Regions from separate parts of the Brucella cytisi genome, predicted to be linked through region 3. Evidence: predicted binding sites of a transcription regulator. Region 3 holds the regulator's gene; each other region holds the start of a gene.

Region 1 (7,747 bases), on a different contig from region 3:
ACTGACATTATCAATGCCAATATTGACGACCCCGACACGGCGTTGAAAACGCGGTGCGTTTTGCTCCAACAATCGTGCAAGTTCAATGCGTGTCGTTGGCAGTTCATTGTCGAGCGCGCGACGCCTGACAACGCTCACCGCTGGATCGAAACCGATGCTGAACAATTCGCTACGCCAATGAGCTTGTGGTGTTAAACCTGCATTGCGAACAATTCCATTTCTTGGTTGCGCGCCGCCTTCATTGGCGATGAGCACCGCAAGATCGGGCGTCGAAAGGATAACGAGATCGGCGGTGCTCGCTTCTTCAGCGCCAGCAAGAAGCCGCGAAGTCCATTCACCCGGTCTGATCTGCCGATAAGCAATGTTCACACCGGGCAGTTGACGCGCAAGACCAGCCTGTACGGGGGCTATGGTTTCGGGTGCGATGTCGCCGACAATCTGAAATTCGGGTTTTGAAACCGGGTCATTTTGCGCATGCGTGTTATGCCATGAAGGAACAATCAATATCAGAACGGCACAGAATTGCAGGATAATGCGTTTCATGCGCGCTGCTCCGGTGTCGTTGCGGGCAATGTCACCAGCACGCTTGTTCCACCACCTTCGCGGTCACGCAGTTTAATCTGGCCGCCCAACGCTTCCGTAACCATTTTTGCTATCGACAAACCAAGGCCGGAACCGGGCTTTGATTGATCCGCTCGGACGAAACGCTCGAAGACACGGTCTTTCATGTCGGTCGCAAGCCCTGCGCCTCTGTCATGAACACCAAGGGTGATCGTAGCTCCATTCTGGCTAAGGCTGATAGTAACAGGGCCGCGCGCATGAATAAGTGCGTTTTCGACGATATTGCGGATCATTTCTCTGAGGCTGATGGTTTCGCCATTCACATAGAGCGGCTCATCGGGCATATCAAAGCTGATGGTTTGTTGCAAATCGAAATAACTGCCTTCAGCGCGCAGTCTTCGGACTGCTTCCTGTGTAACCTGCCGCAGATCGAGCGTTTCGAGTCTCCGTGACTGAATACTGTGTAGTGTAGTCGCCTCAGATAAAAGCTGATTTGCAAGAAGACTTGCGCTTATGGAATTGGCATGGACACGGGCAAGGATTTCTTTTTGCCGGTCTGGATCAGTTTCTTCGAGCGACAGTTCGGTCAGGGCACGCAAGGCGGTAAGTGGGGTCCGCATCTGATGAGCTGCATCGGCTGTGACCAGCTTTAATCCGGCAAGCACATCGTTCAGCCGCCCCATGAAATCATTGAGCGCTGTGACAAGTGCGCTGACTTCCTTGGGAATAGGACCAGCAACCGGGTTAAGGTCGGATGAGGAGCGCTGGCGCAGATCAGACTCAACCGTCCGCAGCGGTCTGAATGCAAACCGGATTGCGAGCCAGATAAGGACCAGTGCGAGCAAAGCCACTCCAAGCGCAGGCAAGAGAGTGTTGAGGCTTAGTTGCAAGGTTAGCTGCCTCCGCGCTTCGCGCGTTTCACCCACCAGAACATCGACCCAGCCGCCGCCTCTTGCGTCGCTGTGATAGCGTGCGACTGCGGCAATTCGTATTTTTTCACCGCGATAAACACTGTCACTGAGGCGAACGCGGCTATTGTTGCCATGCGGAATTTCGAGCCCGAGAGTAGGCGAACCGGTCAGGAGGCTGCCATCGGGTGCCACGACACGATAGAAAATGCGATTGAGGCGCGAAGTGCCCAAAATGGAAAAGGCCGAGTGTGGAAGATCGACGCTGAGCGCACCATCCTGCAGAGTTATCGTGTCTGCGATCGATAGGGCCGCCGCCCCAAGAACACGGTCAAATGCTTCATCGGCTGCACGATGCGCATACCAGCGGCCAAGAAAGAAGAGCAGAACGGTGACGGCAAGCAGCGTCAATCCACTGCCCACCAAAATGCGGCGCTGGATCGAATATTCCCTGTTTGCGGCTCCTTTGACCATCAGAGTTGCGGCGCTTTAAGCCGGAGCAAATAACCCACGCCGCGTTGTGTAACAATCTCAACTTTGCTGTTCTCGAGCTTCTTCCGCACGCGTGAAACCAGCAGTTCGATAGCATTGGGTGTGCCGGTATCTTCATGGCCAAACAGTTTCAGAACCAGCATATCTTTTGGAACCGTGACATTGAAACGGGTGGCAAGCATTTCCAGAACGTCGAATTCCCGCCGCCCGAAATCCAGTGGATCGTCCCCCTGCATCACTGACCTTTGTGTCAGGTTGATCGATAATTCGCCGATCCGCAAAACTGGTTGCGCCACGCCCATATGCCGTCGTGCGACTGCTCTGATACGGGCAACAAGCTCCCTGAGATCGAAGGGTTTGACCAGATAATCATCAGCGCCAAGCTCGAGAAGATCGATCTTGTCGGCAATCTGATTGCGCGCTGTGATTACCAATACCGGGCATGACAAGGATTGTTCTCGCATACTGCGCAGGATGGCAAAACCGTCACGTCCGGGAAGGTTGATGTCGAGTACGACCAGATCAAAGGAGCCATTCACAGCCAGATCTTCCCCCTGTATGCCATCATAGACAGTCGTGACAGAGTGGCCTTCTTTTTCAAGCTTTGAAGCAATAGCAAACGCAATATCGATTGTGTCTTCTACAAGAAGGATACGCATGTGGTGTTCGACGATTCTATTCAAGGTTTTCGGGACGACAGGATTCTGACAGTTAAAATTGCTAGTATCTGAGACAATACGGGATGAGGCTGTGGCGCTTGTATCATAGCAAGTGTCCAGGGAGGAAAAAATGTTTTGGTGCGGGTTGGCATGTCGTATCGGCATGACCTTGTTTGGGCTTCAGCTGTGCATCGCTTATGCGAATGCCACTGATGCTGCTTGTGCTTATCGTGGTGCGCTGGACGAGCGCTATTGCGACGAGAACCGCGACCTTGTCGCAGATACTCCCAAAGACGCTTCCCAGTGGCGTGATCCGCAAACACTCGTATGGGCTTATTCGCCCATCGAAGACCCGGCGGTTTATGCGCGGCTCTTCAAGCCGTTCACCCAGCATCTTGAAGCCTGCCTTGGACGGCAGATCATTTATTATCCGATTCAGTCCAGTGCTGATGAAGTTGAGGCGATGCGTTCAGGACGCTTGCATTTTGCCGGATTCTCTACAGGACCGACAATTGAGGCAGTCAATCGCGCGGGTGCTGTTCCTTTTGCCGCCAAAGGCACTGGTGATCAGATGCGCGGCTATCGGCTGGTCGCGGTCGTGCGCGCGGACTCGCCCTATCAAAAGCTGGGTGATATTAAAGGACATCGCGTCGCCCATGCATCATTGTTCTCGAATTCTGGCAATGTCGCGCCACGCGCACTCTTCCCAAAAGAAGGCCTCACGCCGGGGCAAGACTATCCGCCTATCATGTCAGGCGGGCACGATAAATCGATCCTCGGCGTTGTCGCCGGTGATTACGATATGGCGGCTGTAGCCTCCGATGTGCTTGAACGCATGATCGAGCGGGGGCTTGTGAAGCGTGATGCGGTTCGTCTGATTTATCAGAGCGACCTGTTTCCAACCTCCTCATTTGCCTATGCTCACAATCTTGCGCCGTATCTCGTGGCGGAGATGAAGCGCTGCTTCTTCAACTTCACATTCACGCCTGAAATGAGAGCCGAGTTTCAGGGTGACGATCACTTTATTCCCATAGATTACGCAGCCGCGTGGTCCCTGGTGCGCGAGGTGAGCGAGAAGGCTGGCGCACCGCCTCCATAATTCGCTTCACAGCAAGCGACCAATTCGCATGGCATGTCTCTGAGTGCCAGCTCCCGCAGCAAGCCAGAACACAGTCAACTGCAACCCGATTGGGTTACGGTGGGGTCACTTCGGCTCAAAGTGGATAAAATAATGAGCTTTTACAAGCAACTAACCTACAAATACAAGGTCTATAATGCCGACCCCACGACACTGATCGGGATTATTCTGGCAATCGCTTTTGCTTATCTGATTGCAGCGCCAATCGTGCTGCTTTTGTCAGATGCAATGATTGTCCAATTTGCTGATCGGGCACGCTCGGGCCAGCAGATTGGTGAAGTGACCTTCTATTATCTCAACCGTGCGTTCTTCTCAGCGATTTCGACGGATGTGTTCTGGCGTCCGCTTTGGAACACAGCAATCATCGCACTTGGTTCGATTGCCTTTGCGCTTGTCACGGGCATTCCGCTGGCATGGCTTTTGAGCCGCACAAACTTACCGGGCAAGAAGTGGTTCTCGACAGCATTGATCGTTCCTTACATGCTGCCGTCGTGGACCTTCGCGTTGGCTTGGCTGACGCTGTTTAAAAATCGCACCACCGGTGGTCAGCCAAGCTGGATGGAAGCTTTGGGCTTCTCGCCACCTGATTGGCTTGCTTACGGCATGTTGCCAATCACACTCATTCTGGCCATGCACTATACGCCATTCGTGATCCTGCTTTTCGGCAATGCGTTGCGGCAGTTTGATTCCACGCTTGAAGATTCAGCCCGTGTCATGGGCGCAGGCAAATTGCTGATCGCGCGTCGCATCATTCTTCCATTGATGCTGCCCTCGCTTGTGTCGGCTTCAACGCTGATCTTCGCCAAATGTCTCGGTGACTTCGGTGTCGCCTATATTCTTGGCGTGCCGGTTGGCTTTGACGTGCTGGCGACGTCTCTCTTCCGCGCAATTTCGACCAGTCAGGCCGGCATGAGTGCCGTTCTTGCGGCAACCATTGTCGTGCTCGGGAGCATTTCGATCTTCCTCGATATGTATCTGCTCAAGGAAGCGCGCCGTTTCGTCACTATTGGCAACAAGGGTTCTATGAATCGTCAGACAGACCTCAGACGCTTCCGTGTGCCTGCGTTCAGCTTTGCCGCACTCATGTTCGTTGTCAGCGCGTTCATTCCGCTAATGGCGCTTCTGCTGACGACGGTTATGCGCGTGCCCGGCGTTTTCACACTTGATAATTTCACGCTGGATTTCTGGATCGGCACCGATCTTAACACCACTGCGATGAGCAATGGCATCCTCCTGACCGGGGAGTTCTGGAAAGCGACCTGGAACACGCTCTGGATCGTCGGCTCGGCTGCCTTGGGTGCGGGGCTGCTGGGTCTTCTGGTCGGTTATGTCGTGGCTCGCACGCCGGTTTCGCTTGTCGGCACGTTTCTGCGTCAGGTGACATTCCTGCCTTATCTGGTTCCGGGCATTGCATTTGCTGCAGCCTATCTCACGATGTTTGCAGTGCAGCGTGGTCCGCTTCCAGCCCTTTACGGAACGCCGATCCTGTTGGTCCTCGCGATCCTTGCCGATCAGATGCCATTCGCATCGCGTGCGGGTATCTCGGCGATGATGCAGCTTGGCAAAGCGCCTGAAGAAGCGGCCCAGATCGTGGGTGCCGGTTTCTGGCGTCGTCTGGTTTCGATTGTAGCGCCGATCCAGAAAGGCTCACTGGTTTCAGGTATTCTGTTGCCGTTTATCTCTGGCATCAAAGGCTTGAGCCTCGTTGTCGTGCTGGCTGTGCCGGGCACGGATGTTCTCACCACTTATGCATTGCGCCTCGTGGATTACAGCTACAGCCAGGCCGCAAATGCAGTCGTTCTGATGATCTGCGTCATCGCCTTTGGCGGCACGGTCATCGTTCAAAAACTCACCAACAGCAAATTGTCTGACGGATTGGGAGGCAAATAATGTCGAGCATTACAATTCGCGATGTCAGAAAGAGCTACGGCAAAGCCGCCCGCGCCGCAGTTGAAAAGCTTTCACTCGAAATTCCAAAGTCGGAGTTTCTCTGCCTGCTTGGACCTTCTGGCTGCGGCAAGACGACGACGCTGCGCATGATTGCAGGTCTTGAATACCCAACCGAAGGTCAGATCCTCGTTGATGGTCAGAAGATCGTGTCGGTCGATGACGGCATTTATGTGCCGCCAGAAAAGCGTGGCATGGGGCTGGTGTTCCAGAACTATGCCCTTTGGCCGCATATGACGGTTGAACAAAATGTCGAGTTCGGTTTGAAGCTGCATAAGGTCGCCAAGGCTGAGCGTCAGCGTATTGTCAACGACGTTCTGCAGAAGCTTGGCATCGAGCGTTATCACGACCGTTTGCCAGCACAGATGTCTGGCGGTCAGCAGCAGCGCGTAGCGCTTGCGCGTATGCTGGCGCTTAAGCCCGATATTATTCTGCTCGACGAACCACTTTCCAATCTCGATGCGAAGCTGCGTCTTGAAATGCGCGCGGAACTCAAGCGTATTCATCAGGAAATGGGCTCGACGGTCGTATTCGTAACCCACGATCAATGGGAGGCCATGACATTGGCAACCACGATTGCGGTGATGAGCGAAGGCGAGTTGCAACAGCTTGGCACGCCTGACGACATTTACGAGCGCCCGGCCAATCGCTTTGTGGCCGAATTCATCGGCAATCTGCCGATCAATATCATCGAGCTTAACGACAGCAATAACGGTGCGCTGGCGACATGGGCACGCGATTACCTCAAGGCGCAGGGCATTGCGGCAAGCAATGTCGGTTCCGTCGGTATTCGGCCGGAATCCGTTCGTCTCAGCCATAAGCCTGTCGAGCACGGATGTGTGGCCAAAGTGGTCGATATCGTGCCCACCGGTGGTAGCTGGATCGTCGAAATGTCAATTCATGGCGAGCAGTATTTTGCAATCGCTGCAGATGCTCCAGCCCGGAAGGCTGGCGATGAAATCTGGTTCCATGTCGAACGGAGCCACGTCCATGTGTTCTGCAAAGAAGGCAAGCGCATCAGCGACTGAAAAGAGGCGCATCGAATGCGCGTCGATGCTTTCACTTTCAAACAATAATCATCAACGTTGGAGGAAATAATGAGTTCAACCATTCGCAAATGTGCGGCCCTTTCATTGAGCGCCGCACTTCTGGCAAGCACGGCTGCCTTCGCAGAGCCTGTCGCTGAAATCGGTATCAAGGATGCGGATTATTCGCTCGAAGCACTGATTGAAGCGGCCAGGAAAGAGCCTGGCATTACCGTTGTGGATGCCACTGGCAAGATCGTCACCATGGCTGAAGCCTTCACCGCAAAATACGGTGTGAAGGCTACAGGCGTGAAGATGAACGGCCAGAACCAGGAGCAGGTCATTCTGCGCGAAGCGGCTGCGAACAATGTTCGCACGGACGTCTTCAACATGAGCAATCTGCCGTCAGTTACGTCGGAAATCATCGTTCAGGGCGCAGGTCTCAGCTGGCTTCCCGTCGATCTCAAGGGTCAGGTGCCCGTGGAATATCAGAACCCGGCAATCACCAGCCTTAACCCATGGGTGTGGGCCTATAACTCGGATGTCCATGGCGATAAGTGTCCGATCGACAATATCTGGGCATTGACCACGGAAGAATGGAAGGGCCGCATTGCTATCCCTGATCCGCTACTGCGCAACGAAACCATGTTCTGGTTCAATCAGATTGCCGAGCATGATGATGAAGCCATGCGCAAGGCATATGAAGAGTTCTTCGGTGAGCCTCTGAAAACTGACGAAGCAAGCGCGACTGCTGAGTGGGTCAAGCGCTTCGCAAAGAACCGCCCGAGCGTTACGCGGAGCGATACGGAAGTCGGTCCGATCATCGGTGCAAAGGGGCAGGAAAAGCCATTTATGGGCTTCCTCAGCACCTCGATTTTCCGTGATGCCAAGAAGAATGGCTACTCGATGGGCATTTGTACAGGCATGAAACCCTGGGCCGGACAGCTTACTCCACGCGTTGCCGTTATCGCATCGGGTACGAAAAGCCCGAATGCGTCGAAGCTCTTCGTGCATTAC
Region 2 (7,747 bases), on a different contig from region 3:
GTGCAGCGCTGGCCCGTCGAGAAGAAGGACGAATTGACCACGGACTCGACAGCGACATCGAGATCGGCGTCATCCAGGACGACAACCGGGTTCTTGCCGCCCATTTCGAGCTGGAAGCGGCGGTTGTGCTCGATGGATGCCGCCGCAACGCGCTTGCCCGTACCGGTCGAGCCGGTGAAGGTGACGGCCTGAACGTCCGCACTGTCCAGAATGGTCTGACCGACAACCGAACCCTTGCCCATGACGAGATTGAGAACGCCCTTTGGCAATCCCGCACGGTGCAGGATATCGACAATCGCCCAGGAGCAGCCCGGCACGAGATCAGCCGGTTTGAACACAATCGTGTTGCCGTAGCAAAGTGCCGGCGCAATCTTCCAGGCCGGAATAGCGATCGGGAAATTCCATGGCGTAATGATGCCCACGACGCCGACCGGCTCACGGGTGATTTCCACACCGATACCCGGACGCGCAGAAGGCAGAACTTCGCCAGCCAAACGCAGGGCTTCGCCTGCGAAGAAATCAAAAATCTGGCTGGCGCGAATGGTTTCGCCGATGCCTTCAGCCAGCGTCTTGCCTTCTTCGCGCGACAGGAGACGGCCAAGCTCGTCCTTGCGCGCCAGAATTTCATCGGCAGTTTTGCGCAGGATGGCGTGGCGTTCCAGAATGCCGGAACGCGACCAGGCCGGGAAAGCGGATTTCGCGGCGGCAATGGCCGCCCTGGTGTCTTCGGCAGTTGCCCGCGCATAGGTCCCAACGACATCTTTGGTGTCCGAAGGATTGATGTTGGCGATCCCGTCGCCGCCGACCCATTCGCCCGCGATCAGATTTTGATGGACTGTCATGAACTCTCCCTGTGCGCCGCACGGCTCTGATATATCTCAGGACGACCCTTCACCCATGAGCGGCAGAATTGCAAGGCCGGAGCCGTCCTGTAACGGAAAAAGTGAAAATATCCGTTCAGCAAAGGGCGGAAAGCTGGATCAGCACTCCTTAAAACGAGGCTTGCAAATTTGTCACAGTCAAATGGTTGGATAGAAAATTCGTCATTTTGCGCCTTGGCAAAAATTTTTGCTCATTTATTGTGCATCCATCTGCAACACTGGCAAGAGGTATGAGATGCGTGTCTATTACCCATTCCCCATGGTGCCCAGTGTTTGCGCGGGCGCTTCCAAGCTTTAAGTCTTTGGCCCGCATTGCAGGCTGAGGCCTGAACGCCCTCCCTAAAAGGGCCGATTCCAAAACTTCCAAATTTGCCGCAGCCCTCACCGGCTGCTTGTTTTGTCTTCTTTAAAGGAACCAGAGTCCGTTTAAACACGGCCTGGTATTATAGATATGACTCGGTTTCGCATAGATTTCCGGGGACCTGCTTTCCGCAATGTCCTCGGCTACACTTTCGGCCATTGGCGAAGTCAGCCCTTGCGGCTGACGCTGATGATAATCGGCATGCTGCTTGCAACAGCCGCAGATGTTCTGACACCGCTCTATTCCGGTCGGTTGGTCGACGCATTGTCGCTTGGCGGCGACAGTGGATGGGATGCCGCCATTCATGCCCTGATCATCCTGCTTGCGCTGGGTGCGCTGGCGTTGATTACGCGTCAGCTGACCTTCTATGTCATCACGGACTTCACCTTGAAGATCATGAGCGACATGGCAGCAAGTTCGTTCCGTAAGCTGCAGCGGTTTTCGACAGACTGGCACGCCAACGCCTTTGCCGGATCGACCGTGCGCAAGGTCTCGCGTGCCATGTGGGCACTCGACCTGCTCAACGATACGCTGATCGTGGCACTGTTGCCGTCAATCCTGATGCTGGTTGGTTCGGTGGTACTTCTATCGTGGTACTGGCCGCTGATGGGGTTGCTGGTTGCAATCGGTTCGGTGCTGTTCATCGTCTGCACGATCGTGATTTCGCTTGGCTTTGTTGCGCCTGCGGCAACGCTTGCCAATAGCTGGGACACGCGAATGGGCGGCGCTTTGGCCGATGCCATTTCGTGCAACGCCGTTGTCAAAGCATTTGGCGCGGAAAGCCGTGAAGATGCGCGTCTTGCAAAGGTCGTTTCCAAGTGGCGCGGTCGCACACGCCGCACATGGCTGATCGGTACGCTGAATGGCTTCATTCAGGGTGCGAACCTGCTGGTGATGCGCGGCGTGGTCATCGCCTTTGCGCTCTATCTGTGGAGCCAGGGCAAGGCAACGGCGGGTGATATCACCTTCGTCCTGACAGCCTTCTTCATGTTGCAAGGCTATCTGCGCGACGTAGGAATGCATATCCGCAACCTGCAGCGTTCGGTCAACGACATGGAGGAGCTGGTCGACATCGAGGCACAGCCTTACGGCATTGCCGACAAGCCAGGTGCACCGGCGATCAAGATTGGAAATGGCGAGATCACCTTCGATCATGTCACTTTCCACTATGGCAACCACGAAGCAGCCCTCTATCGCGACTTTTCAGTCAAGATCGAGGCTGGCGAACGGGTTGGCCTGGTTGGCCATTCTGGCTCGGGCAAGACGACATTCGTCAAGCTGATCCAGCGTCTCTACGATGTCAGCGGCGGCGCCATCAAGATTGACGGACAGAACATTGCCGAAGTCACACAGGCATCGCTGCGTTCGCAGATCGCCATCGTGCAGCAGGAGCCAATCCTGTTTCACCGGACGCTGGCCGAGAACATCGCCTATGCCCGCCCCGGCGCGACACAGGCGGAGATTGAAGAGGCTGCACGCCTCGCAAGCGCGCATGACTTCATCAGCCGCCTGCCGAAAGGCTATGCAACGCTTGTCGGTGAACGGGGTGTGAAGCTTTCGGGCGGCGAGCGTCAGCGTGTGGCGATTGCCCGTGCGTTTCTGGCAGATGCACCAGTCCTTATTCTGGATGAGGCCACATCGAGCCTCGATTCAGAATCGGAAGTGCTGATCCAGCAGGCAATGGAACGGCTGATGGTTGGTCGTACGACGCTTGTCATTGCGCACCGGCTTTCGACGGTTCGTGCTCTTGACCGGTTGCTGGTTTTCGACAAGGGCAAGATCCTTGAAGAAGGCGATCATGATGCGCTTATCCGCAAGCCGGGTGGCATCTATCGCCGCCTGTTCGAGCGGCAGGCGCTGGAACTGACCAAGGGACTGGAAGACGTCTTTTCGTAATCCAATCCGCTATAATGCCATGGACAGGGCCGGATTAGTTCCAGCCCTGTTTTCATTTTAGAGCATTCCCTGTTCTGATTGAATCATTAGAAATGCTCTATCTGTTTGTTTTCACGTATGTCTTTATCCCGAAACGGTTCCCACTTTCGAGAGACATGCTCCATTCATCATCCATTCAGATCACGGTGCGTATCACTCGCGGCCCAAGCGTGCCTTGACATTTCCATGACAGAAATGTGACAGGCTTTTTGTAGAAGAGCGGGAGTTAGTGAGTAAAACATGCCGGGTGTGATGGAAAATACCGCTGCGCGTCGCTGGAGCGATGCCGCGATTTTCGGGCCTGCCCGTATTGCCTGGCCGCTGCGCCTCGCCGCAATTGCGCTCGCTTCCATTGTACTTTCAACGCTGCTGGTTTTCGCTGTCGAATGGATCGTGCGCGGCTCGTTCACCGACACGATGCAGTTTTTCCGCACACCGCATAAGCCTGCATGGACGACCGTTGCGCTCTTCGTCGTGGTCCTGACAGCAAGCGACGCTATTTTCGGACGCATTCACTATGGCTTCTTTGTTGTCGGCCCGCTGGCACTGATTGCGGCCACAACTGCACGCGAAAAGAGCCTTTACCTCGGTGACCCGCTTTATCCGAGCGATTTTCTCTATGCCCGTCAGATCGTCGATCTTCTGCCGCTTCTGGTGCGTGATCGCCCGTGGAGTGCGGTCGGCATAGCCCTGCTTCTCGTTGCTTCGGCAGCGGTGATGATCACCGTGACGCTGTTCTGGTGGCGGCGCTTTGATCCGATCCCATGGAAGGGTCGGATGCTGCGTATTGCCTTCGCGCTGCCCTTGCTCGCCTGGTTCGCAGTGATTTCCGACTATGCCAGTTTTTCGCTGGCGCGCGACCGTCTGCGCATCCTGCCGATCATGTGGGACCAGAAGGAAAACTACGCCCATAACGGCTTTACCATGGCCTTCATCCTGAATGTGCCAATGGCTACCGTCTTCGCTCCGGAAGGCTATTCTTCTGAAGCAATTGCCGCCATTGAACCGCCGGCGCAGTTGATCCCTGCTGCATTCGATACCAGCAAGCCTGACGTCATTATGGTGATGAGCGAATCCTTCTGGGATCCGACCCGCCTTCCGGGCGTGGCTTTCAGCGCCGACCCGATTCCCACAGTCCGGGTGGAACAATCCGGCCATGTCTTCTCGCCAGAATTCGGTGGCATGACTGCCAATGTCGAGTTCGAGGCTCTGACCGGTTTTTCCAAAGCCTTCCTGCCCTCCGGCAGTATCCCTTATCAGCAATATATCCGTCGCCCGCTTCCCTCGCTTGCAAGCTTTTTCAAGGATCAGGGTTATGCGACGCGCGCCATCCACCCCTATCGCCAATGGTTCTGGAACCGCGGCCCCGTCTATGAAAGCATGGGCTTTGACAAGTTCATGTCAGAAGAAAACATGCCACCGCTGGAAAAGCGCGGCTCATTGGCCTCCGACGCTGCTTTGACCGATGAAATCATCCGCGAAGCAGATTCCATGGATGCGCCATTCTTCTTCTTTGCCGTCTCACTTCAAGGACATGGCCCCTACGAAGCCAATCGTTACCCGGATTCCAAACTTGAGGTGCAGACTGACGCCAGCGAGCACACGCGCCAGTCGATCCGTTCCTATTCGCAAGGCGCCATGGATGCCGATGCGAGCCTTGCACGGTTGATGGACTGGGCGTCGAAGCGCGACCGCGAAACCATTCTCGTCTTCTTCGGTGACCATCTGCCACCACTCGGCCCCGTCTATGTCGAGACCGGGTTCATGGCAAACCGGGTCGCGAGCCGCACAGCGCCTGCCGCCGATATGATGCTGCAACACGAAACACCGCTTGTTCTCTGGTCGAATAAGCGTGGCGCCGAGCGGGGAACCGGTACGATCAGCCCTGCCTTCCTACCGCTGCACATTCTGGATATGGCAGGGATGCAGCATCCCTATTACACAGGCTTCCTGCGTCAGTTGCATGAGCGCTACCAGGTCGTTGACAATCATGCAGTTTTCGACCGCTCGGAGAAAGTCGAGGAAGGCTGGCAACAGAGGCCGCCATTTCCTCCTCTCCTGCGTGACTATCAGATGCTGCAATATGACATGATCTTCGGCAGCAATTTCGCCCGCGAGCGGTTCTTCCCCTCGCGTCCAGCACAGAGCTAGACAGGCCTATACCGGCGCTTTTCCCGATGACTGGCGGATGATGAGTTTATACTCAATCCGCCGGGAGGCCGACAGGTGACCGGTTTCGATCTGGTTGAGAAGCATGTCCGCCGCATCGCGGGTCATCTCGAAAATCGGCTGGCGGACGGTGGTGATCTGCGGCGAAACCATGCTGGCGATCGCGCTGTCATCGAAGCCAACCACCGTTAGCTGATCAGGTATCGCAATGTTGCGGTCATAGGCGACCTGCATGACGGCGGCGGCCATATCGTCGTTTGACGCAAACACAGCGGTTGGTGGTTCCTCAAGCGAAAGCAGCTTCTTTCCGGCGGCGAGACCGCTCGCAAAACTGAAGCCACCCTGCACCTCATAATCGGGATTGCGCTTGATCCCCGCCTCTTCCAGTGCACGGCGATAGCCTGCGAGGCGCAACTCTGCCGAGCGATGGGTTGGATCGCCAATCACGATCGCAATCCGGCGATGGCCGAGTTTCAGAAGATACTCCATCAGATCGACGCCAGCCGCTTCGTCATCGATCGTGACACTGTCGGTCGGGTGAACATTCGCGTCGCCTGCGACACGGGCAAATGGCATTGCGGAAGCCGTCAGTTCGGCCAGAATTTCAGGATCGTCCGACATGGGGGGCGTCACGATGATGCCGTCGAGACCGGAAGCGTGGGCTGTTTCGATCAGCGCACCACGGATGTCTTCACGATTTTCGACGGGGAAGATCAGCAGCCGGTATCGCGTGTCGCGCAGCCGCTCCAGTGCGCCCATCTGCAGTTCGGTGACATAGCTGGCGCTGGGGTTCTCGAAGAAAAGTCCGATCAAGTGAGAACGCCGTTCAACAAGGTTGCGTGCTGCAGCATTGGGACGGTAACGGAGCTCACTCCCCGCCTGCCTGACTTTTTCGCGAATGGCTTCGCGCACATTCGGTTCGTCATTGTAGACGCGTGAAACTGTCTTGATCGACACACCGGCAAGGCGTGCCACATCATGAATGGTTGCTCGTTTTCCTGCTGCGGCCATGTTGGATCGTCTCCCTCCCTCTCCGATCTAACTAACCGCTTCGCCACAAAACGAAAAGAGAAATCAGGGAACCGAACAGACCCGCGAACGCGTCAGAAACCGAACTTCGCGCCCATTGTCGAGGGAGAACATGCCTCCGCGTCCCGGAACGACATCGATGATGAGTTCGGTATGCTTCCAGACCTCATATTGCGGGCCGCTGATATAGACCGGAGCGTCACCGATTTCGCCCAGTTTTACATCCGTATCGCCGACAATAAATTCTCCTTGCGGATAGCACATCGGTGATGACCCGTCGCAACAACCACCTGACTGATGAAACATGATCGGTCCATATTCGGCCTGCAATTCACGGATGAGATCGAGCGCTGCCGCCGTGGCGCTAACCTGACCCTTGCCGTCGCCGGAAGCTACCTCAACCATATCCTCCTCCATGATACGAAAGGGCGGAAATTCACCGCCCTCTCCTATACTAGCCCAACCTGCCTATTGAGTCAGGTCCACGACTACGCGACCTTCAATATTGCCTTGGCGCATATCATCGAAGATGGAATTGATATCTTCGAGCTTTTCGGTTCGGATAGTAGCGCGCACCTTGCCATCACCGGCGAAATCCAGTGACTCCTGCAGATCAAGCCGCGTACCAACAATCGAACCGCGGACTGTGACGCCATTCAATACCATGTTGAATATAGAGAGCGGGAAGTCACCGGGTGGCAGACCATTCAGCGATACAGTGCCGCCCCGCGATACCATGCCCAAGGCCTGTTCGAATGCGATCGGCGAAACAGCCGTAACCAGCACGCCTTGCGCACCGCCATCAGTTTCTTTTTTGATATAGGCCGCCGGATCATTATGCGTCTTGGCATTGACGGTCACCGTCGCGCCAAGCTTCCGCGCGAGATCAAGCTTTCTGTCGTCGATGTCGACAGCGGCAACGTTAAGCCCCATTGCCTTGGCATATTGCACCGCCATATGGCCGAGACCACCGACACCGGAGATCACAACCCAGTCACCGGGCTTGGTGTCGGTTACCTTGAGGCCCTTGTAAACCGTTACGCCAGCACAGAGAACCGGCGCGATTTCGTTGAAATCGATATTCTTCGGCAGATGGCCGACAAAATTCGGATCGGCAACGACATATTCGGCAAAGCCACCATTGACCGAATAGCCTGTATTAAGCTGCTCTTCGCAGAGCGTTTCCCATCCACCCAGGCAATGACGACAGTGGCCACATGCGGTATAAAGCCATGGAACGCCGACGCGGTCGCCTTCCTTCACATGTTTGACACCGCTACCCACAGCCGAAACATAACCGACGCCTTCATGCCCCGGAATGAATGGCGGATTGGGTTTCACCGGCCAATCGCCTTCGGCTGCATGCAGATCG
Region 3 (7,747 bases):
CGCGTTCCGCGTCACTGGTCGGTGGTCTGGTGCTGACGCTGATGACGCTTCCCACCATCATTATCGCGACCCGCGCCGCCCTTCGCGCGGTGCCGCCGTCGATCCGCGCTGCGGCCCTCGGTCTTGGTGCATCGAAAACACAGATGGTGTTCCACCACGTCCTGCCGCTTGCCGCACCCGGCATCCTGACGGGAACGATCATCGGCCTTGCCCATGCGCTTGGTGAAACCGCGCCGCTTCTTCTCATCGGCATGGTGGCTTTCGTCGCCGACGTGCCGTCCACGCCAATGGATCCAGCGACGGCATTGCCTGTACAAATCTACATGTGGGCGAATGAAGCAGAACGCGCCTTTGTGGAACGCACGTCAGGCGCTATCATCGTCCTGCTTCTGTTCCTTGCCGTGATGAATATTGCAGCAATCATTCTGCGCCGCCGCTTCGAGCGCCGCTGGTAAACGGGAGTCGAAAGCTATGAACCTGATGACTGAACGATCTCTCGAGAAAGCCGTAGGAGAAAAGATGAACGCCAACGCCAATTCCATAAAGATGCGCGGCGACAAGGTTTGCGTATTTTATGGTGAGAAGCAGGCGCTGTTCGACGTCGATCTGGAAATCCAGGAAAAGATGGTCACGGCGCTGATCGGCCCTTCGGGTTGCGGCAAGTCTACCTTCCTGCGTTCGCTTAACCGCATGAACGATACGATCGAAGGCTGCAAGGTCGGTGGCAAGATCACGCTCGACAATGAAGACATCTACGATCCGAAGATCGATGTCGTCGAACTGCGCGCCCGCGTCGGCATGGTGTTCCAGAAGCCGAATCCGTTTCCGAAGTCGATTTATGAAAATGTCGCCTACGGCCCACGTATTCACGGTCTCGCCCGCACCAAGGCCGATCTTGAAGAAATCGTCGTGACGAGCTTGCAGAAGGCGAGCTTGTTCGAGGAAGTGAAGGATCGTCTGCACGATGCGGGCACCGGTCTTTCGGGTGGCCAGCAGCAACGTCTTTGCATCGCACGCGCGATTGCGGTGAGCCCGGAAGTCATTCTCATGGACGAACCGTGCTCGGCGCTCGACCCGATTGCGACCGCGAAGGTGGAAGAGCTGATCGATGAACTGCGCCAGAACTATACGATCGTGATCGTCACGCACTCCATGCAGCAGGCCGCGCGTGTTTCGCAGCGCACCGCCATGTTCCACCTCGGCAATCTGGTCGAAGTGGGTGACACGGAAACCATGTTCACCGCGCCGACCGAAAAGCGCACGCAGGACTACATTACCGGACGCTTCGGCTGATCCGCAACTGCGCTTCAACAGATAGACAGTGCGGCTTCCCCGCAATTTATATTACGAGGTCTACTATGCCGTCTCAGCATACCGTTCGCTCCTACGACGAGGAATTGAAGTTTCTCTCCCATAAGATCGCCGAAATGGGCGGACATGCGGAACGTATGGTCGAGCAGTCGGTCGCCGCTATCGTCAATGCGGACAATGCGCTCGCACAGCGCGTCATCTCCGACGATCTCATTCTCGATGCCAGCGAGCGCGAGATTGACGACAAGGCTGTGATGATTATCGCCAAGCGTCAGCCCATGGCTGTGGACCTGCGCGAAATCATTGGCTCGATCCGCATCTCTGCCGATCTGGAACGCGTGGGCGATCTGGGCAAGAACATTGCCAAGCGCGTTGCCGCCGTTTCGGAATCGCGCCAGCCGGTAAAGCTTTATCGTGGGCTCGAAACACTCGCTGAGCTGGCGCTGACCCAGCTCAAGGATGTTCTCGACGCCTATGCGTCGCGCTCGGTGCAGCAGATCAATGTCGTTCGCGACCGCGACGACGAGATTGATGCCATGTACACGTCACTGTTCCGCGAGCTGTTGACCTACATGATGGAAGACCCGCGCAATATTTCCGCCTGCACGCATCTTCTGTTCTGCGCAAAGAATATCGAGCGTATCGGCGATCACGCGACCAATATTGCGGAGACCGTCTACTACATCGTGACCGGCCTGCAAATGCCGGCCGAACGACCCAAGGAAGACCTGAGCCACGGTATTGTCGTGGATGAGGCGCGTAAACCCTGAACTGCAGCCGACCGGACCACACGGTCCGGCGGTTGAGAATGAGTGAATAGCGCGGCGGCACGCGGTCGATTGGGGGATTGTATCTACCGCCCGCCGAATTTGGATAGGGAAATACTGGATGTCACAGGCACCCAAAATCGCTGTGGTAGAAGACGAAGAGGCGCTGAGCGTTCTTCTTCGCTATAATCTTGAGGCAGAGGGCTACCAGGTCGATACAATGCTGCGCGGCGACGAAGCCGAGATCGCCTTGCGCGAGAACGTACCGGATCTGCTCATTCTGGACTGGATGTTGCCGGGCGTATCGGGCATCGAGCTCTGCCGTCGCCTGCGCCAATGGCCGGAAACCGAACGCCTGCCCATCATCATGCTGACGGCACGTGGCGAGGAAAGCGAACGTGTTCGGGGCCTGAGCGTCGGCGCGGACGACTATGTCGTGAAGCCATTTTCGACGCCGGAATTGCTAGCGCGCGTCAAGGCGATGTTGCGCCGGTCGAATCCGAGCATTCTTTCGCATGTGCTGAAAGTGGGCGACCTGGTTCTCGACCGTCAACAGCATCGTGTCTATCGCAAGGAAAAGGAAGTTCGTCTCGGACCAACGGAATTCCGCCTGCTCGAATATTTCATGATGTCGCCCGGTCGTGTCTTCTCACGTAGCCAGCTTCTGGATGGCGTTTGGGGACCGGACATCTATGTCGACGACCGCACGGTGGACGTCCATGTCGGACGGCTGCGCAAGGCGATCAATGTCGGTCGTGCGCTCGATCCGATCCGTACCGTTCGGGGTGCGGGTTATTCTTTCGGGTGACCGCTGCGGTCATTTCGGCGTCAGGAACTGAACTTGTCCGACCCGCCACGGTATCCGTGGCGGGTCGTTTTTGTTTAAGACCCCGCTTTGCAAGGTGCGGATCGTGCTCGCCCGATTCGCATTGCAACAACCCGAAACGGGTCTCAAAAGCACAATCTCACGCGATGTTACAAATCTGTTGTCAAAGTTGACAAAGAGCAATGGAACCGGCCTGGAAGCAGAAATTCTACAGAAGATTTGAAACGCCACAAATGTGTATGCAAAAAAAGTACAAGAAAAAGTGAATTAAGGCAGCGATATGGCGTGTATTGCGAGACTTTGAATCTCGTGAAATCAATATCTTACCTGAATTGCTAATTCTCGTTAAGGAATTATTAATATATTTAAAGGGCTTGTAGGCACATTCGCAATCTCGATTCGGAATTGTTTTAGGACTTTTCAGCGGTCTCCAGCATTGTTGGGATTTGACCTGTTGCCTTTTTTTGGCCTAAAAATTCCAAAACCTTGAATTCGATTGAGCGACTGTAGGACGTGAGATTTTGATCTTCGTCCTCTTTGACTTGCACCGCAGTCAGACGTTCGCGCGCATCATTCCAGATGTGTTCGCCTGAATGGATGACTGGATCAGTTAAGGGTCCTAATATGAGACTGAGCCATTGACGCGCGCCGCGAAGTGGAAATTGCCCGCTCTTATCGGGCTGGTGATTGCGCCTTTCGTGGTGACCGGTTGCACGACAACCGGAACCTCGGGAAAAGCCAATTCGGAAAAGACGGCGGCAAGCCACGTCAAATCCGTCAATGGCGTGAAGACCTACACCTACACCGCACGGGACAAGAATTGCCTTGAACGTGCGATGTTCTTCGAATCCAATCGTTCGAGTTCCGACGGTCTTCTGGCTGTTGGTACGGTGGTCATGAACCGTCTCGCGTCGGGACGTTATCCGGATACGATTTGCGGTGTCGTCGGTCAGAAGAACCAGTTTGCGCCCGGTGTGCTTACCCGCCAGATGAATTCCAAGGCGCTGCCTGATGTTCAGGCCGCTGCCGACGCGGTTCTGAAGGGTGAGCGTCATCCGAAGCTCAAGAACGCCATGTTCTTCCACACGGCGGGTCTGAAGTTCCCTTACAACAATATGCATTACGTGCTCGTAGCCGGTGGAAATTCCTTCTACGAGAAGCGCAATCGCGACGGTTCGCTGCAAAATCCGGTTCCGCAGGAGCCATACAATCTGGCTATGGCCTATTCGCCGCAATCACCTTCCGTTCCACAGGATCCGTCTTATGATGTGACCCTGCCACAAACCGGCCCAGTTCCGGGAACGGAACCGACCGTTCAGGTGGCACTCGCGGAAGCGGTAAAGGCTCAAAGTGTGGACCAGAACACTGGTGCCGGTCCGCAGGCCCGTGGCGAACGACTGGCACGCCATCGCGGTGTGGCTGCACCTCAGCAGGAACAGCATATGCAGGTGGCCTCCTACCAGCCGCAATTCGATACGACAGCCCCGCAGCCGACATCGCTTGGCTATGCTCCGGCAAGCCAGAAGCAGGCTGACGCCATTGGCGCGCTACTTCTGTCCCAGGACCGTCCAGAAGCACCGCTATAAGAGGCGATTTTACAATCAGATAATCTGCAACGCCGGTCTAGTTCTACCTGACCGGCGTTTTGATTTTCTGGCTGATTGTCGTCGCTTTTCGGCGAAAGTTTCAGCGATAGATCGGGCGATAGATCACCATCGGAGTGTCGTAGAAATCAACCTGATTCTGCCAGGCACGCCGGTCAGCTCTGCGATCGAGATCCAGTCGCATGAGACAGTTGGCGAAAGCGTCAGTCTTGGCCTTGAAGCCATAGCTGCGGCAGGTCTGTTCGTCGGCCGCACGACGCTGTTCAGGTGTCATGGTCACGCAGCCCGCCAGAAGGCCGCTAACGCCCAGAAAGATAAGCACTTTCTTATTCATTACTGTCTGCTTTCTCCTGCAACTGACCGCAGAATTACTATACTGCAAAGGCAGGAAAAAAGGTGGTGAAATTATGCCGTCTGATAAACTGTCGGTGATTCCATATCCAAAAAGGTCTTCCACCCATGGCTCATGAACAGCTGAACCCAGTCATCGATCCGGTGAAACTCGAACGTCTCGCGGAAGTCGCCGTTCGCGTTGGTCTGCAATTGCGCGAGGGGCAGGATCTCGTCATTACCGCACCGGTCGTGGCCTTGCCGCTGGTTCGCCTTATCGCCAAGCATGCTTACAAGGCTGGGGCCGGACTGGTAACGCCATTCTTCGCGGATGACGAAATGGCACTTGCGCGTTACGAGAACGCATCCGACGCAAGTTTCGATCGTGCGGCGAGCTGGCTCTATGAGGGAATGGCGAAGGCCTATTCGGATGGCGCTGCCCGTTTGGCTATTGCTGCCGACAATCCGATGCTCCTCTCCAGCCAGGATCCGGCCAAGGTTTCACGCGCCAACCGGGCCAACTCGAAGGCTTATCAGCCGGCTCTCGAAAAGATTGCCGGTTTCGACATCAACTGGAACATTGTCTCCTATCCCAATCCGGCATGGGCGAAGCTTATGTTTCCGAACGAACCGGCGGACATCGCGACCCGCAAGCTAGCCGATGCGATCTTCGCGGCTTCGCGTGTCGATGTCGACGATCCGGTCGGCGCATGGGCGGCACACAATGCAGCGCTTCGCACCCGCACCCGCTTCCTGAACGGCAAGGCTTATAGCGCCCTGCATTTCAAAGGTCCGAACACCGATCTGACGGTCGGACTTGCCGACGGTCATGAATGGCACGGCGGGGCGTCTACGGCGAAGAATGGGATTACCTGCAATCCGAACATTCCGACGGAAGAAGTGTTCACCACACCTCATGCACTACGGGTCGAGGGCTATGTGACGAGCACCAAGCCTCTGTCGCATCAGGGCACATTGATCGAGGATATCGCGGTTCGCTTTGAAGGTGGACGAATTGTCGAGGCGAAGGCAAGCCGTGGTGAAGAAGTGCTCAACAAGGTGCTGGATACGGATGAAGGTGCCCGTCATCTGGGTGAGGTGGCACTGGTGCCGCATTCCTCGCCGATCTCGCAGAGTGGGCTTTTGTTCTACAACACGTTGTTCGATGAAAATGCCGCAAGCCACATCGCGCTTGGCCAGTGCTATTCCAAGTGCTTTATCGACGGCGCAAAACTGACGCCGGAACAGATCAAGGCGCAGGGTGGCAATTCGAGTCTCATCCATATCGACTGGATGATTGGCTCCGGCCAGATCGACGTCGATGGCATCAATACGGATGGAACCCGAGAGCCAGTGATGCGCAGCGGCGAATGGGCCAACTGATTATCACGAATAGAAAAGGCCGGGAGTTCCCGGCCTTTTCATTGCATCTGTGAGGTCAGTTCTTTTCCTGAACGTGGGCCTCAAGGAACCACAATGCCTTGTCGAGACCACGGGAAGCGGCGGTAAAAATATCCGCCGTATCGTCGTCACCTGCATCATCTGCATCCTTGATCGACTTGCGTACAAGATTGGCAACGTCGCCATAACGCTCGATCAGTGCAAGCAGATGGTCGTGAACGGCATAGATGTCGGTCGGATAAGGCTTGAGCTTGCTTTCCTTGGCCACGACCTGCGTGGTGCCATAGGCCGTTCCGCCGATCTGCACGGCACGCTCCGCAATCGTGTCGACATGTTCATCGAGATCGGCGCGGAAGCCATCGAGCATTTCATGAACTGCGATGAACTGCGGTCCCTTGAGGTTCCAGTGTGCCTGCTTGGTGATGAGGGCAAGATCGATTGTCGCGGCTAGATTTTCGTTGAGCAGCGCGATCATTGTCGTCTTCGTATTGGAAGGAAGATCGTTGCGGGTTGCATGCATCGACTTCTTGGACATTTTATCCTCATATCCTGTTGTTCAATCCGGCTTGGAGCGGCTGGGAGATGTCGCTCATCGTCACGGGTGGGTGTTCCAAACGCAAACGAACCCGCCAGATCATTGTAAGGCTCGATTGCCGGATGGGCCTTGTCGCCGTCAGGACAAAGCAAAAACGTTGCCGCACCCGGTTTTCAAACGCATATCGCCAAGTTTTGTTCCGCGAGAAGGGCTTAAAAACGAAACTGATCCAGCCTTTGGACAAGACTTGACTTGTCGCGAGCTAAAATCTGATTTACCCGGTTGCGCATGAAGATACTTGCGCTTGATACTGCCGCTTCGTGGTGTTCCGTTGCCGTCTACAATGCCGACGGCGAGGTCGTGCTTGCCGATGTGAGCGAAAACATCGGCAAGGGACATGCGGAAGTATTGATGGACTATATCGAACGTGCTGTGACTGAGGCGAAACTGTCGCTCCGCGATATGGATCGGATAGCGGTCAATATCGGACCGGGATCGTTTACCGGAGTTCGTATCGGTGTCTCGGCAGCACGTGGCTTTGCATTGGCGCTCGACGTTCCTGCTATCGGCATAACGGCGTTCGAAGCGTTGGCTGCGGAAACACAGATACTGTCCCCGGAAAAGCCAATTCTGGTTTTCCTCGACGCGCATCGTGGCGAGATTTATGCGCAATCATTCGATGCAAAAGGGTTGCCGGACGCGAAGCCGCTGGTTCTGTCGCGAGAGGAAGCGGAGGCTCTTGCTGTTTCTCAAGCGGAAAATACTGTTCTTGCAGGTTCTGCAGCCGCTGCGATCAATGACGTGCTTGGTGGCCGTTTCGAGTTGGGCCCAATAGAGCCAACCGCTAAAATCGGCATCTATGCGCGTCTGGCAAGCTTGCGCCAGCCGGGCGATGCGCCGAAGCCGCTTTACATGCGTGGACCTGATGCGAAGCCGCAGGTCGGGTTTGCGCTGCCGCGCAAGGCTACCGGAG
Region 4 (7,747 bases), on a different contig from region 3:
TGTCGAGATCAGAGCCTATCGAGAAGCTCCTGTGTCGGCCATGAATCGGCAGGCATTCCAAGGCGCATCTGCTCAGCGCGCACGGCATCGCGGGTCAGGAGACCGAACACGCCGTCGATCTTTCCGCCCATGTCGTAACCGCGAGCCTGAAGCTTGGTCTGAAGTTCCTTTAGCTGGTCCTGTGTCAGACCCGGAACTGGATTGCCTGGATCGAAGGCGGGTGCACCAGCCAGGCGGGTTGCGAAATAAGCAGCCGTTGTGGCGTAGACGATGGACTTGTTCCATTCCACGAACACGTCGAAGTTGGGATAGGATAGGAAAGCCGGTCCCTTGCGGCCCAGCGGCAGTAGAAGCGACGCGTCGCCATCATCCGGGCCGAGTGGACCGTTGAGGCCCATCACACCCTGCTCAGCCCACCAGGAATGTGGCTTGCGGTTGGTGCGGATCGCTTCTTCCCAAGGCAGATCCTTGGTCAGGCGAACTTCCTCCAGCCAAGGTTGGCCACGCTTCCAGCCGAGTTCCGAAATCATGCGGCCTGCGGTCATCATGGCATCGGGAACGCTACTCTTCAGATCGACCTTGCCATCGCCGTCGCCATCGACGCCACGTTCAAGATAATCCTTCGGCAGAAGCTGCATCATGCCGATTTCGCCAGCCCATGCGCCGGTTGTTGCTGCATCGACGACGCCCTGGTCGAATAGCTTGAGAAGGGCGATCAACTGCGGGCGGAACAGGTCTGGACGGCGGCAGTCATAGGAGAGGGTGACAAGCGCATTCAGTGTGTCGAAATCACCCTGAATGGCGCCATAGTCGGTTTCAAGACCCCAGAAAGCGGCAAGGACTGGCCCCGGAACGCCATAGGTATCTTCAACCTTCTTGAAAACGTCGGCATATTTGGCCAGATTTTCACGGCCCTTCTTCAAACGCGCTTCCGAGATGAGGCGCTTGGAAAACTCGGTGAAAGTCAGGTTGAAAACAGTCTGCTTGCGGTCACGATCAAGTACCTTTTGCTCAAGCATGGCCTTGTGCAATTCGGCGATGCCCTTTTCGCCGACACCGGCTTCCCGGGCTTCCTTGGTCAGATTGTCCATCCACTGGCCGTAATCGATCTCGCATTCCGGCTTGGGAAGATTGACGGTGTTTTCAGTTGGCGTCGCAGCAGGCGCTGGAGACGCGGCGGCCTGTGCACCCGACATGGTTGTCGATGCAAGCAAGGCGGCTGCGATAACTGAAGCAAAAAACTTCATTGGTAACTCACACTAATAGATTGGGAGCAAAAGGCTCCCTTTCGGGGATTGTTTTAGCTATTGCCCCAACAAGCCCCGGAAATGAAGCAAAACTTGGTGTGAACTGCCAAACTGCGCCGTGTTAGCGGACCTTGTTGCTTTCCAGCCACTTTTTCCACGAGTTGGCATCGCCTGCGAAGACATTGATATCGGCGTCGCCCTTAATGCCGGGAATGGAGCCGGTGCCGGTATATTGCCAGAACGTCCACGGATGCGGGCCGTACTTCTCGTCCGGATGACCGGCAACGGAGCGCAGCCAGAACGGATAGTCTGCCATCTGCCGCAAGTCGTTGTCATCGAAGAAATCGACCGTCGTGTAAACAATCGGGCGTTTGCCGTAATGCTTCTCCAGCGCCTGCAGGAAGATGCGCATTTCCTTGCGCACAACGGCTGCGTTGGGGCGCAGCTTGCAGGTCGGCGATTGCGGGTTCCACTCCATATCGAGAACGGGTGGAAGCGCGCTCGGATCACGCGGCACGTTCTGGATATACCAGCGGGCCTGTTCGATGGCCGGACGGCAGAAATAGTAGAAGTGATAGGCGCTCCGTGCGATGCCTGCCTGATGGGCGCCGTTCCAGTGTTCCTTGAAACGGTCGTCGACGCGGTCGCCGCCTTCGGTCGCCTTGATGAAGGCGAAGGAAATGCCGCTGGCGCGCACGGCGCTCCAGTCAATGTTGGTCTGATATTTGGAAACGTCTGTGCCGTGGATCGGATAGTGCCAGGGCGTTTTACCGGTCCAGTCGTGCGGGTCGCGATCACCGAAGCGTGGTGCCTTTACCGAGCCGGACGGCGGTGCGATCCGGGCCACCGAGCCGCCCGATTTCTTTACGTCGGAAAAGTCGTAATCCACCGTCGTGCAGGCGGAGAGAAGTAAAGCGCCGAGGGCGAGAATGCTGCAGCTGGCCAGACGGTTCATATAGTGGTTCCGTGTCGCGAATCAGTCTTCTAACGGTTACGCGATCCGGAGGCGGACGTCACCAGTCTGGCGGGCAAGTTTGGTGCTAATCTGTGGCAGAGGGTGGCATTGTCGAACGAACAACCGTTATCCAGGCAAAGCCGCGATAAAGAATGCGCTTCTCAACGACAGCACTGCGTTCCTGCGCAAGCTGGTCGCAAACCGCGAACAAGTCGCTGCGCGGTGTGACATGGAACCATTCCAGCCATTGGAAGAGTGCCTTTCTGAACCAGCGCGGCAGCCGGGCCTGATCGCCAAAATCGACGATATGCAATTCTCCGCCCGCATTGAGGTGCCGGATGCTTTCATGAATGACCGACTGCCATTGCGGTATCATCGATACGGCATAGGAAATGAAAATCCGGTCGAAGCCGGCTTGCCCGAACAATCGTTCTGGATCGAACTGGGCCGCATCCGCACGATCAAGCCGGACGCGATCTTCGATGCCAGCGCGCTCCGCCGCCCGGCGTGCCGTATCCAGCATTTCTGCTGAAATATCGATGCCGAAGAGTTTTGCATCGGGGTAGTTTTCTGCAGCTTTTATCAGGTTGCGGCCGGTGCCGCAGCCGATCTCCAGAACTGTGCCGTCCTTGGGTACGGACAGTCCTGCGATCATGGGGTCGCGACCCAGAAGATAGTATTTGCGGGTCGCGTCATAGAAGTGCCGCTGACGACGGTAGACCTGATCCATGAGGTTGGCATGGTCTATACCCTGAACGCTCCATGGGCTGCGCGACATGTCAGGCATCCTTCAGCGCATAAAGATGGAACCCGCCATAGATCGACGAGCGATCGCGGTCGTGCAGGGTGCGGGATTCGTCCGCTTGATAGTCCCAGTGATCCAGAATCTGCGGTGCCACCCGTCCTGGAAGCAGGCTCGGTTCGGCTGCGGTACGAAAGATGACACGGGCATTTGGTGCTGCCGTACGGGTGATTTCACTCCAGAGGGCATTGAGCTGCTCGTCATTCATCCAGTCCTGCGCATCCAGCAGGATATAGCGGTCGACGGATGCCGCAGGCTTGGCAGCGAGAAAATCGGTATAGCTTGCGTTCTGTACGGTCATGCGATCAGCGCGTGCCCGTACCGTTTCGAAGTTGGTGCGCGACAGATAGGGCGGGAGAGGCCCGGTCTTCTCATTGCCGCTATAGCCGCGCCCGAACGCCTGCCAGGCGAAATAATTGTCGGTAAGGGGGAAACCGCAAGCGAGTTTCTCAAGACGGCTGCGCAGGACAAGCGCCATGTCGCCGTTTCCTGCAGTGGCAAGGGCATCATATTGCTGTGGCGGTATGCCCAGTCCGAAAAGGGATGATTTGCGGGCTGTGGCCCAGCGCACCATGCGTTTTTCAAAGAGAGGGGCAAGCGCCGTGTCGAAGAAGCTACGCTGCTCTTCCATTGTGCGCGCCTTCAAGATGTCGCGCGGATCGATCCCGTAGAGGCGCGCCACGCGATGGCCCATGCCGATGAAGACGCCAAGCAAGCCGTGGCGATAGAGGTCGCGCCAGAAAATGGAAATACGCTGGCGGCCATTCCATTTGCGTTTTTCCCAATAGGCGCGGCTTTCGCTGTCCAGATGTGGGCGGATGAAGCGCTTGTAGGCGGCAAGATTGGTCTTGTCGTCGGCTTTCCCGTAAAATCGGTAGAATGCATCGTAGTCGGGCAGGTTTTTGACAGCCGCAAGCTTCAGCCGGTTGAACGCGACGTGTGCCTGATTGAGATCGACCGCCTCCACACGTGCCGGATCGGCGGTCAGGTAGGACATGGCATTGCATCCGCCGGACGCGATGGTGACGATGCGGTGGTCCGGCTCTATAGCCAGAGCTGCCATATCAACTTCCGGGTCTTCCCATATCTGCGGATAGACCAGCCCTTTGAACAGCCAGGCAAACAGCCTTTCAGAAAAGCCTGCCCGCGAGAGGGCGCTGTTCTGGGTCACGGCCTGTTTTAGAATTGTGTCGGCTGATGCTTGCTGTGTCATCAAAAATTCCCCTAATGCACGAATCCCGACTTTGATTTTGCCAAGTTAAACATCGTCCAATGACAGGGGCGTGACGAATTAATTGCGGGTTTTTAAACCAGATGAATGCGGCTATACGCCTGTAATACTGTCGCTTTATTACGGTCGGTAAGACTATTTGAGAGAACTTTTTCGCGCCGTTGCCGTTTTCTTGTGTGACGGTCCGAGTCGACGGGATTTCTGTGTCGATGAGTGACCGTAAAGGTGATTGGCCGGATCAACCGGTCACGCACGGAGAAAACAGAGAGAGGCGTTTGGCAATATTGCCATTTAATGCCTGAAACCAGGCCAACGAGCCTGATCTAGGAAGGAGAGCCAACGTGAAGAAGTTTCTGATTGCTTCTGTCGCCGCCGTATCGCTTCTCGGCCTTGCAGCGTGCAATGACAAGAAGGACGACACGAGCAACGCACCGGCACCATCCGCGCCGGCAGCGCCCTCGAACAATGACACGACGACGACGCCAGCCCCGGCAACTCCGGCACCGGCCACCCCGGCGCCAGGTACAGGGACAGCGCCTTCCAACTAAGGTTGGGAAGTCGTGATGCACTAGCATGCGGGTGGCGATCCGGTTTCCGGGTCGCCATTCGTGCCAATAGGTTTCAGTCAAAGGCTTTAGGCCAATGGCTTTAAGCCAATGGTTTTAGGATTGAGATGAACGTTAAAGCAACCATGTCGGGAAAAGACGGGCATTCTGCGTTTTCCGTGTTTCAACGCAGGCTCGCTTCGGTTATGGCTTTTGTCATGAACCGTAACTTCCTGTTTTTCATCTCTGCGATTGTTCTTGTTGTGCTTGCCGCTTGCGGCAAAGGGGACGACGAGACTGCTGCCACCACGAATGGCGGCGAGCAGGGCGCTGCTGCTGTATCGCAGCCTGCCAAACCGGCAGAAAGTGGAAGCACGGAGAAGGGCCCCGATCTGGTCAAGTCGCTCCGCGATAGTTCCGGTGTGGTGAGCCCGGAAGAGAAGGCAGCAGCCATTGAACGCGCACGGAACAATGCTGTCGCTGCGGCAAAATCTGTCGGTCAGACGGATCAGCAGGCACAGACGGCTGGAGAAGCAGCAGCCACGGCCGCACAGCGTTCCTTCGACGAACGCGAACCCCAGCAATAAGCGTTCGTTGCGGAACTCGGCAACAATCTAAGCCAATGTCCTGATATTCTTTCTAAATGTTTGTTTTTTAGACTTTCGCTCGCCTGGGCGGTTTTCAGTTCATTCGGAATTCTATAGAAAAGTCCCATGTCGATTTGGGTTCGCATTGGTGAGTTTGTCACTTACGTGGCGTCGAATGCCATTACTGGCGTTATCGAAGCCGTGCGCACCGTTTTCGAAGGTGACGCCGATACACGGCGCCGGGTGGCCTTCTCCATTGCGATGATCGCGCTTTCAGCCAAAATGGCCAAGGCCGACGGGGTCGTCACACAGGACGAAATCCGCGCCTTTCAGGACATATTCGCTGTGCCGAAGGAAGAGACGGCGCATGTCGCGCGGCTCTATGATCTCGCCAAGCAGGATGTCGCTGGCTATGAATCCTACGCGCGTCAGCTCGCCGGATTGTGCAGTGAAGGACAACCCGATTGCCATCTGCTTGAGGATATCCTCGATGGTCTTTTTCATATAGCCACCGCTGACGGCTATGTGCATGAAAAAGAGATGGCCTTCCTTGCAGGCGTTGCTGATATTTTCGGCTATGATGAAGTCGCTTTCGATCGTATCGCGATCCGGCATGTCCAGCGCGGTGCTGACGATCCTTATGCCATTCTGGGGCTGGAGCGCGGCGTTTCTTTCGAGATGGCCCGCAAGCGCTATCGTTCGCTGGTCAAGGAACATCATCCGGACCGGCTGGTGGCAGAGGGCTTGCCGCTTGAATTCATAACCATTGCCAACAGGCGTCTGGCAGCGATAAACGCTGCTTGGGCAAGCATTGAGAAGAATCTGGAGGCTGCATGAGCAGCGTGCGCGAAATCGAGAGCGAGTTGTTGCAGGAGCTGGCGCTTGACCGGCCCGATTTTGCCGGTGCAACGCTTGATCCGTCACCCAATTTCGGTCCGCGTCGCGACGGCAAGATGCCTGCCTTTCTCATTCTCCATTATACCGGTCTGGCGACTGCCGAAGAGGCCGTGCAGGTTCTTAAATCGCCAGATATGGAAGTTTCTGCGCATTACCTTGTCCATGAAGACGGGCGGATCGTGCAGATGGTTTCGGAAAAGGCCCGTGCCTGGCATGCGGGCAAGAGCTTCTGGAAGGGCGAAACGGACATCAATTCCGCTTCCATCGGCATCGAGATCGTCAATCCGGGTAATCTCGAAGACTATCCGCCGTTCAAGGATGCGCAGATCGAGGCGGTCATCCGCCTCTGTCGCGATATATGCGAGCGTTATGCCATCAAGCCGGAAAATGTTCTGGCCCATTCGGATGTTGCACCTTCGCGCAAGACAGACCCGGGCCATAACTTCCCCTGGAAGCGGCTCCACGAGGCGGGTATCGGCCACTATTTCGAGCCGACGTCGATCCGCGGCGGGCGGTTTCTGGCACGTGGCGAAAACGGCCAGCCGGTCGAGGCGTTGCAATCCATGCTGGCACTTTATGGCTACGAAATCGCCATCACTGGTGTCTTCGATGAAGGCACCGAGACTGTGATTAAGGCCTTTCAGCGACATTTTCGGACACAAAATGTGGACGGGGTGGCCGATGTATCTACTATAGATACCCTCTACAGGCTAATTTTTTCCCTGCAGAATGTTACCGCCTGACGAGATGCGGGCGGTTAATCTTTCTATCCAGCATTGATTCGTATTTCTGTAATGATTTCATAAAAATAGATCGACCCAGCCCGGTTGCAGAAGGGTTGTGACGAAGGTTTACGCCGCGTTTGCGTGAATCGCGAATGTTACAACCTGTAAGACTATTTTACTTTTACAACCAATCTTCGGCTGCATTTGCCCGGCACTTCATCGCTCAATCCCAGCGGACAAGGGCCTGGCAACCCATATCGGGCGGGATCAAAAAACAGGACTGTTTTTACCCAAGACAGACAGTCTGAGAAAAGAAACGTTCCAAGACGGTAGGTTATGAAAATTAAATTTGTTGTTGTTTGCGCCCTTGTTGGCGCGATGAGTTCGTTTGGCCTGAATCCAGCACTGAGTGCCCCTTCAACTGAACCGACCAACCTCGCCGCTCTCCTCAAGGCACGCCAGCAGAACAAGACTGCCGAGGCGGAAAAGCCAACCAAAGCGCCGAAGAAGGCATCGGTCGTCAGCCGCCGTGCGGCTCCGACTGCCAAGAATTCTACGGGCAAGGGTTCTGCTGCTAAGCGTTCGCAGTCGAAGGACACGACTGCCCGTAACGCCAAGAGCGGCGGCGCTTATTCGAGCATTATCAATCGTTACGCATCGACCTACGGCGTGCCTTCCGCACTTGCCCATGCGGTTGTGCGTCACGAAAGCAATTTCCAGCCGAATGTGCGTGGCAAGGCCGGTGAAATCGGCCTGAT

Evidence for each region. The regulator PhoB, encoded in region 3, activates phosphate uptake and scavenging genes when phosphate is short. The targets are predictions, from matches to a motif close to TGTCATNNANCTGTCAT.
Region 1: the regulator PhoB is predicted to act here: its motif matches at 2,655-2,671, upstream of phnD (phosphate/phosphite/phosphonate ABC transporter substrate-binding protein).
Region 2: the regulator PhoB is predicted to act here: its motif matches at 3,364-3,380, upstream of AAE521_RS16605 (LTA synthase family protein).
Region 4: the regulator PhoB is predicted to act here: its motif matches at 4,277-4,293, upstream of AAE521_RS11815 (BtaA family protein).

Annotation. Positions count from the first base shown of each region.
Region 1 is NZ_JBCAUP010000012.1:11,071-18,817, reverse strand. Features, by position in the region: gene AAE521_RS12885 (ABC transporter substrate-binding protein) at 1-543, opposite strand, end outside; gene AAE521_RS12880 (sensor histidine kinase) at 540-1,943, opposite strand; gene AAE521_RS12875 (response regulator transcription factor) at 1,943-2,620, opposite strand; gene phnD (phosphate/phosphite/phosphonate ABC transporter substrate-binding protein) at 2,751-3,719, shown strand; gene AAE521_RS12865 (ABC transporter permease) at 3,852-5,648, shown strand; gene AAE521_RS12860 (ABC transporter ATP-binding protein) at 5,648-6,733, shown strand; gene AAE521_RS12855 (ABC transporter substrate-binding protein) at 6,803-7,747, shown strand, end outside.
Region 2 is NZ_JBCAUP010000016.1:123,106-130,852, reverse strand. Features, by position in the region: partial or broken gene AAE521_RS16615 (aldehyde dehydrogenase family protein) at 1-842, opposite strand, end outside; gene AAE521_RS16610 (ABC transporter ATP-binding protein) at 1,333-3,138, shown strand; gene AAE521_RS16605 (LTA synthase family protein) at 3,418-5,328, shown strand; gene AAE521_RS16600 (LacI family DNA-binding transcriptional regulator) at 5,335-6,357, opposite strand; gene AAE521_RS16595 (DUF779 domain-containing protein) at 6,421-6,780, opposite strand; gene adhP (alcohol dehydrogenase AdhP) at 6,844-7,747, opposite strand, start outside.
Region 3 is NZ_JBCAUP010000013.1:155,849-163,595, reverse strand. Features, by position in the region: gene pstA (phosphate ABC transporter permease PstA) at 1-455, shown strand, start outside; gene pstB (phosphate ABC transporter ATP-binding protein PstB) at 520-1,293, shown strand; gene phoU (phosphate signaling complex protein PhoU) at 1,359-2,081, shown strand; gene phoB (phosphate regulon transcriptional regulator PhoB) at 2,200-2,886, shown strand; gene AAE521_RS14620 (cell wall hydrolase) at 3,543-4,490, shown strand; gene AAE521_RS14615 (hypothetical protein) at 4,591-4,842, opposite strand; gene AAE521_RS14610 (aminopeptidase) at 4,968-6,221, shown strand; gene dps (DNA starvation/stationary phase protection protein Dps) at 6,277-6,774, opposite strand; gene tsaB (tRNA (adenosine(37)-N6)-threonylcarbamoyltransferase complex dimerization subunit type 1 TsaB) at 7,063-7,747, shown strand, end outside.
Region 4 is NZ_JBCAUP010000011.1:23,312-31,058, forward strand. Features, by position in the region: gene AAE521_RS11800 (lytic murein transglycosylase) at 9-1,247, opposite strand; gene AAE521_RS11805 (glycoside hydrolase family 25 protein) at 1,369-2,202, opposite strand; gene AAE521_RS11810 (class I SAM-dependent methyltransferase) at 2,288-2,980, opposite strand; gene AAE521_RS11815 (BtaA family protein) at 2,982-4,217, opposite strand; gene AAE521_RS11820 (hypothetical protein) at 4,577-4,783, shown strand; partial or broken gene AAE521_RS11825 (hypothetical protein) at 4,949-5,367, shown strand; gene AAE521_RS11830 (J domain-containing protein) at 5,494-6,204, shown strand; gene AAE521_RS11835 (N-acetylmuramoyl-L-alanine amidase) at 6,201-7,007, shown strand; gene AAE521_RS11840 (lytic transglycosylase domain-containing protein) at 7,326-7,747, shown strand, end outside.